One region of the Blautia sp. MSJ-36 genome, then DNA from elsewhere that is predicted to be linked to it. Evidence: riboswitches for the same ligand, from Rfam matches in the RefSeq annotation. Region 1 holds a riboswitch; the other holds the start of a gene.
What was found. A riboswitch is a leader RNA that binds a small molecule or an ion and turns the genes downstream of it on or off. The one in region 1 is predicted to bind FMN.

Region 1 (3,748 bases):
TTCCAGATTAACCAGATCCCCCGGCACCTTTTCCAAAAGGGTGGTTTCTTCTCCTGTATGTGGAATGACCGACACCTGAAAACCAGCTTCATCAATCCTTGCAACCGTCAGGCTGATCCCATCAATACAAACGGATCCTTTTTCCACGATCAGATGCAAAATCTGTGGCGATGTCTCAATCGATACCCAGATGGCATTTTCTTCCCGGAGCATGGAACGTATCACGCCAGTCCCATCAATATGGCCGCTTACTATGTGTCCTCCGAACCTGCCGTCTGCAGCCATTGCACGTTCCAGGTTTACCTGGCTTCCGGCCTTGCAGCTTCCAAGACTGCTTCTTCTGATAGTCTCTGCCATCACATCGGCGGTAAATCCGTCCGGCTGGATCGACGTAACTGTCAGACACACACCATTCACGGCAATACTGTCACCGATCCTTGTTCCTTCCAGGACCTTCCGGGCTTTCACTGCCAGGATCCCTGATTCTCCTGTCAGCTGTATATAACGGACTTTTCCTTTCTCTTCTACGATTCCTGTAAACATGATTCCTCCTGTTTTTTCTCACACACCTGACATCTTATCCGGATGTCCTCACCAATCTGGCAGATATCTGTATATTTCAGTTCCACTGCTTCAGACGGGAATTCAACTCCGATACCTTCTACCGGTGTCTTCCCGGCCACACCGCCAAACAGCTTTGGTGCCACAAAAGCCTGTACTTCCTTTACAATTCCGGCTCGCAGGGCACTGTCATTTAACGTACCGCCTCCTTCCAGGAGAATACTGTCAATGCCTTTGCTTCCAAGATCTGTCATCAGCTTCTTAAGGTCTATCTGATTCTTTTCATCTGGACAGTAAATGGTCTCAACTCCCATGGTATGTAATATTTTTATTTTTTCTTCTGTATTTTTCTGATCTGCATAAGCCACGATCGTCCGGTACTTTTCCGCACTTTTTACGATCTGACTGTCCGGCGGGATCCTGAGCTTACTGTCGCACACAATCCTGACAGGACTTTTCCATCCTTCTACCCGGACGTTTAACATCGGATCATCTGCAAGCACAGTTCCAATGCCTGCCATAATTCCCATGTACTGATGCCGCATATGCTGTACTTCTTTTCGTGCCGCTTCTCCGGTGATCCATTTTGATGCTCCTGTCTTCGTTGCGATCTTCCCATCCAGTGTCATGGCATACTTCATCACTACATAAGGAGTCTTCATAGTAATATAATGAAAAAACACCGGATTCAGCTGATCACATTCTTCTCTCATAAAATCTTCAACTACTGTTACACCGGCTTCCCTTAACATCTGTACACCTTTTCCCGCCACTTTCGGATTCGGATCCCGGGAACCGATCACCACTTTTCTTATCTTCTGTTCAATGATCGCTTCCGTACATGGAGGTGTTTTTCCATGATGACAGCAAGGCTCAAGCGTAACATAAATCACTGCACCTTCTGCTGATTCTGTAAGAGAAGCAATAGCATTACGTTCTGCATGAAGTTCTCCATACTTTTTATGATAGCCTTCCCCGATGATCCTTCCGTCTTTTACGATCACTGCCCCTACCATCGGATTGGGATTCGTCCAACCTTCTCCTTTTTTAGCCAGCTGGATCGCTCGAAGCATATATTCCTGATCCGTCATTTTTATTCCTTCTTTCTTATTCCTGTTCTTTGCCTGGTAGGCCGAGGCTTTTAGCCCTGTGCAATCGGATTCACAGACAAGTGAGTGGTATATTTATTTCGAAAACGATGTACCAGATACAAAAAAATCCTGCAGAAATATCTGCAGGGTGGAATTGATCTGTTACATATGATCGATAAATGAATGTCTGCTTATTTTCTACATAAAAAGCTCTGAAATGGATCACCATCTCAGAGCTCTGATACTACATTCATTCATACAAAAATCAACTGTACTATCATCTTCTTCCATCCAGACTGTACTGTCGGCCCCGGAATTTCACCGGATCATACCTTTCGGCTCGCGGGCTTTACCGCCGGTAGGGAATCTCACCCTGCCCTGAAGATATCTTTTTGTTTATTTTAATACTTTATCTGTTATTTGTAAAGCGGAATTTTTATTTTACTCATTCCATGCGGAATATTATCAGTGAACGGTAACGAAACTAATCACTAATCCGCATACTATACTCATCTTTTTTTGTATATAACCAATTCTGGATTTTCACCATCCTTCTCATATGTACATACCAGAATAAAATCCATACTTGCCAAAATACCGAAGCACCTGTCTCCTCCAAATTCAGACTCCAGTTGATTCCCCAGATAGGTTTTCTGATCATCAAGGAATTTCACTTTTTGTCCATTAGGCAGAGTATATTCCAGATTCACATATTTCCCCACAAGTGCATTTAGCTTGTCTACCCTTGGAAGTCCATCTATATGTAAATCATTTATTTCATTTATCAATTGCTTTTTAAACTCTTCAAACTGCCCATTGTCACTAAGTTCATCATACCTTTTCCAGTAATCTAACTTTGGAAGCATTTCTTTCAGATAAGTGCGTGCCTGTTCTTCGGTAAAGCTTTCATTTACCATATTCTTTACACAAACATCAATCAATTCATCCATATCATTATATGTGTATGTTCCATCTGCATAGCACCATTTACAATACTCCTCATTTAATGCGCCATCCTTATCACGTCCCAATATGGAATCATCATCAATTGGCATCCCGCAGCACTGACAGATCAGCTTTCTCGGTTCTCCCAGAAGCGTATTGATCGAGACATCAAATTCTTTCGATAAGAGCTTAAGTGTATCAGTATTCGGAACGGTATCTCCATTTTCCCAACGTGATACTGCCTGCCTTGTTACCATGATTTTATCTGCCAGCTCGTCTTGTGACATTCCTCTTTCCGTTCTAAGTTTTAAGATTACATTTTTTGTTTCCATAGCCGTCACCTCCATTATCCTATTATAAAGATAGATCCATGTTCTGAAAAGCAACTTCCTGTTACTATAGTCTATCCATATTTTATAATGTAGTATATGAAGTGGATAATATAAGAAAAACCCTTGAAAATACTGGATTTTCAAGGGTTTTATGGATCTTATTAAAGATATACAGATAACAGATTATTTACCCATCTGTTTTGCAACTTCCTCAGCGAAGTTCTCTTCTTTTTTCTCAAGACCATCGCCTGTCTCGTAGCGAACGAAGCCTTTAATCTGGATCTTAGCGCCGTTCTCTTTTGCTACCTGCTCTACGTATTTAGCAACGGACTGTTTTCCGTCCTCTGCTTTTACGTATGTCTGGTCAAGAAGGCAGATCTCTTTGAGCTCTTTCTTGATACGTCCTGTGATCATTCCCTCGATAACCTTAGCCGGTTTCTGGGACTCCTTCGGATCGTTCTGGATCTGAGCCATAAGGATCTCTTTCTCATGCTCGATGTACTCAGCGCTTACTTCTTTGTCGCTTGTGTACTGCGGTTTCAGAGCTGCGATCTGCATAGCTACGTTTCTAGCCATCTCTTTCACTGCATCGTTAACAACGTCTGTCTCAACGTCTACAAGAACGCCGATCTTTCCACCCATATGAGTGTAGGAAGCGATGAATCCGTTCTGCTCCTCAACCTGAGCAAATCTACGGATGTTCATGTTCTCGCCGATTACTGCGATCTGAGCTGCAAGAGCCTCTTTTACAGTCTTAGTTGTATCAAGTGCCCATGCCTCAGCAAGGAAAGCATCGATATCAGCTGCTGTTGTGTTAAG
Region 2 (3,748 bases), on a different contig from region 1:
CGAAGCTGGCAGAGAAGTGTGAGACTGTGGCATTCAGTAAGTACCGTCTGCTGGAGGCAGTAAAGGATGCAAGAGATATAGAGGTTCTGGAGGCCGACGGAAAACCTTCCACGAATCTGATTTATCAGATGAGGGAAGAAGGCAAAAACAGATGGCTGTTCCTCTGCCATGTAAACCGCACGGAAAAAGTTTCCGATGCCTGCATTATTATCAACGAGCTGCAGGAACGTAAGAAAAGTCAGGATCTTCCAAGGGAGGAAAAACTCCGCATCCGTATCTGTGGAACATGGAATGTGACCGTATATGATGCAATGACCGGTGAAATTTATCCGGTGAAAGCAGAGTACCATAAAGGGGACACCATTCTGAAGCAAAGCATGTTTGACCATGACAGCCTGCTTCTGTGGCTGGAATCTGCAGATGAAAAAACAGAGTCCGAAAAAACGGACAGCACAGAGAAAACAGTAATCCATGAACTTCCGATCTCAGATCAGGTGGAGATTGTCCGCAGTGAACCGAATGTAAGTATTCTGGATCTGGCTGAATATGCTTTTGACGGCGGGGAGTGGCAGTCGGAGGAAGAGATTCTCCGCATTGACAATCAGTTCCGTGAGAAGCTGGGATATCCACTTCGTATGGAGGCGTTTGCACAGCCATGGACCAATGACAGGGTGGAAGGATTCGAACATACTTTGTCCCTGCGCTTCCATATTCATACAGAAGCTCTGATGGAAGGAACTTTCCTTGCCATGGAAAATGATGAGAAAACAAAAATATTCCTGGATGGGAAAACTGTGGAAAACCGCGCGGAAGGATGGTATGTAGATCACTGTATCCGCAAAGTTCCGCTTCCGCAGATGGAAGCAGGAGAACATGAGCTGGTTGTGGAGATTCCTTATAATTCCAAAGTGAATATTGAAGCAATGTTCCTGCTGGGAGAGTTTTCCGTGAAAGCTGTGGGAAGAGACCAGGTGCTGGATGCAGTGAGCCACAAGGCAGCCTTCAGTGACCTTACCGTTCAGGGTTATCCGTTCTATGGTGGAAATGTGACATATAAAATTCCATTTATCAGCAAAGGCGGAGAAGTAAATGTACGGGCAAATCTGTTCCGCGCACCGGTTATGAAGGCTTCTGTGGATGGAAAAGAAGCGGGGTATATTGCATTTTCTCCTTATGAGTTATCTCTTGGTGAACTGCCGGCAGGAGAGCATCTCCTGGAGCTGACTGTATTTGGAAACCGGGTGAATACATTTGGAACCTTACACAACTGTGATCAGAAAGAAGACTGGTATGGACCAAATGCATGGAGGACAACCGGCGACCTCTGGTCCTATGAGTATCAGATAAAACCGTCAGGCCTTCTGAAAGCGCCGGTTCTTGCAGAGAAAAATTAAGGCTTGTAATTATAAAAAGAGCGCGTTATAATAAATCAATAAAAAGAAAATTTCTTCGGGGCAGGGTGTGATTCCCTACCGGCGGTATAGTCCGCGACCCGCTTCGGCGGCTGATCTGGTGAAATTCCGGAACCGACAGTAAAGTCTGGATGAGAGAAGAACGCGCAGTATTTGAAGAACGTGCTCAGCGCCCCGGGAAGAAGCTCCCGGGGCTTTTTATGTGAAGACATTTTTTTCGCATAAAGATTTCTTGTAGAAATTTTCTTTGAATATTTCTGAAGAAGGAGAGAGAGTTATGAGTGAACAGATATTACAGAGAGGAAATGCCGTGGAAAGAAGCAGAACAAGAACTATCGCGCAGGTAGCTATGCTTGGTGCTGTGGCAGGAGTATTAATGAATCTTGAGTTTCCGATCCCGTTTCTTGCACCGTCTTTTTATCAGCTTGATTTTTCCGAGGTACCGGTTATGGTAGGAACCTTCGCTATGGGACCTGTAGCAGGTATCCTGATCGAGCTTGTGAAGATTCTCGTACATCTTGTGACTAAGGGAACCATGACTGCCGGTGTTGGTGATGTTGCCAATTTCCTGTTTGGATGTGCCTATGTGGTACCGGCCGGCCTGATCTACCGTTTCCGTCATAAAAAGAGCAGAGTACATGCAGTTGCAGGTATGGCAGCGGGAACAGTTCTGACAGCGATCCTTGCATGCTTTGTCAATGCCTTTGTGCTGCTTCCGGCTTACGGTAAGGCTTTTGGAATGCCGATCGAGACCTTTATCCAGATGGGAAGCGCAGTACACAGCTCCGTAAACGGACTGCTTACCTTTGCACTGCTGATCATTGCTCCGTTTAATATCTTTAAATATGCACTGACATCTCTGATCGTATTTGTGATTTATAAGAAGATCCGTGTTGTACTGAAGGGCGACTGATCATAAGCAGCTGCCGGAGGATGATGGAAAGATCAGAAAATGGTGGTTTCAGATAAATATCTGAGAATATGAGAAATGCCATGTAATATATTGCCGATGGGCAGTAAGATTACATGGCATTTTTTATGTCAGGCGTTTTGTTCGGCAGCTTTCATGACTCCAAGCTCATGTCTGGCAAAAACAACGGCCAGCACAAATGCGGCAGTATCTGCAATTGGTCCTGCGTACATGACGCCATCGATTCCGAAGAAGACCGGGAAGATGACGATCAGCGGCAGCAGGAAGAGTACTTGCCTTGTGAGGGACATGATCACACCAAGCCTGGCTTTTCCAATGGAGGTAAAAAAGCCGGCGGACATAGGCTGGATTCCGTTGGCAAAGGTCATCAGCATGAAGATGCGGAGATATTTTTCTGCAAAATGAAAGTACAGGTCGCTGCCGTTTCCGAAGATACCTACGATCTGATGTGGGAAGAGCTGGAAGCAGATAAAAAATATGGTTGCGATCACAGTACATAAGGTTATGGAATAGCGGTATGTCTGGCGTACACGGCTGTATTTTTCGGCGCCGTAGTTAAATCCCCAGATGGGCTGGGAGCCTTGGGAGATTCCGATGCAGATGGCCATAAATACCTGATTGACTTTGGAAATGATTCCTGCACAGGCGATCGGAATATCACTTCCGTAGGCTGAGAGTGCTCCGTAATGGCGAAGTGTATTGTTCATGACGATCTGCACTGCAGCAATGGCAACCTGATTGATACAGGATGCCATTCCCAGAGAAAAAATAGCAGACAGATTGCGTGCCTCAGGGATCAGCATGGAGCGGTCCAGGTACATTTTCCGGAGTCTGGAAAAATAAAAAATGATCAGAAGTCCGGATACGACCTGACCGATCACGGTTGCCCAGGCTGCACCTTTGATGCCCCAGCCGAATCCAAAGATGAAAAGCGGGTCCAGGATGGTGTTGATGGCGGCTCCGGCCAGGATACAGGCCATGGAATAGGTGGGGCTCCTGTCTGCACGGATCAGGTGATTACCGCCTGTGCTTAAAACGTAAAAGGGCAGTCCAATGGCGGTGATCCCCATATAATCAATGGCATAGGGCATGACGTCCGGTGTTCCGCCGAAAAAATGAAGTAGTGGCTTCAGGAACAGAAGGACGATGACAGAGAGTATCGTACCGGAGATTATCAGCGAGGAGAGTCCGGTTCCTGCGATGGAACTGGCTTTTTTTTCGTTTCCTGCGCCCATTTCCAGGTTGTAATTGGAGGCACTGCCGATTCCCAGGAGCAGTGCAGCAGCGGTGGAGATAATGGTTACGGGAAATGCGATGTTTGTGGCTGCATTTCCAAGCATTCCGACGCCCTGGCCGATAAAGATCTGGTCAACGATATTGTACAGAGCGCTGACCAGCATGCTGA

Region 2: linked by a shared signal. The riboswitch ahead of KQI39_RS04075 (ECF transporter S component) and the one ahead of ribD (bifunctional diaminohydroxyphosphoribosylaminopyrimidine deaminase/5-amino-6-(5-phosphoribosylamino)uracil reductase RibD) in region 1 are both predicted to bind FMN.

The regions. Positions count from the first base shown of each region.
Region 1 covers NZ_JAHLPQ010000001.1:63,809-67,556, reverse strand. Annotated here, with positions in the region: gene ribE (riboflavin synthase) at 1-543, opposite strand, end outside; gene ribD (bifunctional diaminohydroxyphosphoribosylaminopyrimidine deaminase/5-amino-6-(5-phosphoribosylamino)uracil reductase RibD) at 525-1,652, opposite strand; FMN riboswitch at 1,928-2,042, opposite strand; gene KQI39_RS00315 (zinc ribbon domain-containing protein) at 2,162-2,929, opposite strand; gene tsf (translation elongation factor Ts) at 3,113-3,748, opposite strand, start outside.
Region 2 covers NZ_JAHLPQ010000003.1:171,839-175,586, forward strand. Annotated here, with positions in the region: gene KQI39_RS17275 (glycosyl hydrolase) at 1-63, shown strand, start outside; gene KQI39_RS17280 (hypothetical protein) at 27-1,394, shown strand; FMN riboswitch at 1,442-1,559, shown strand; gene KQI39_RS04075 (ECF transporter S component) at 1,690-2,325, shown strand; gene KQI39_RS04080 (MATE family efflux transporter) at 2,454-3,748, opposite strand, start outside.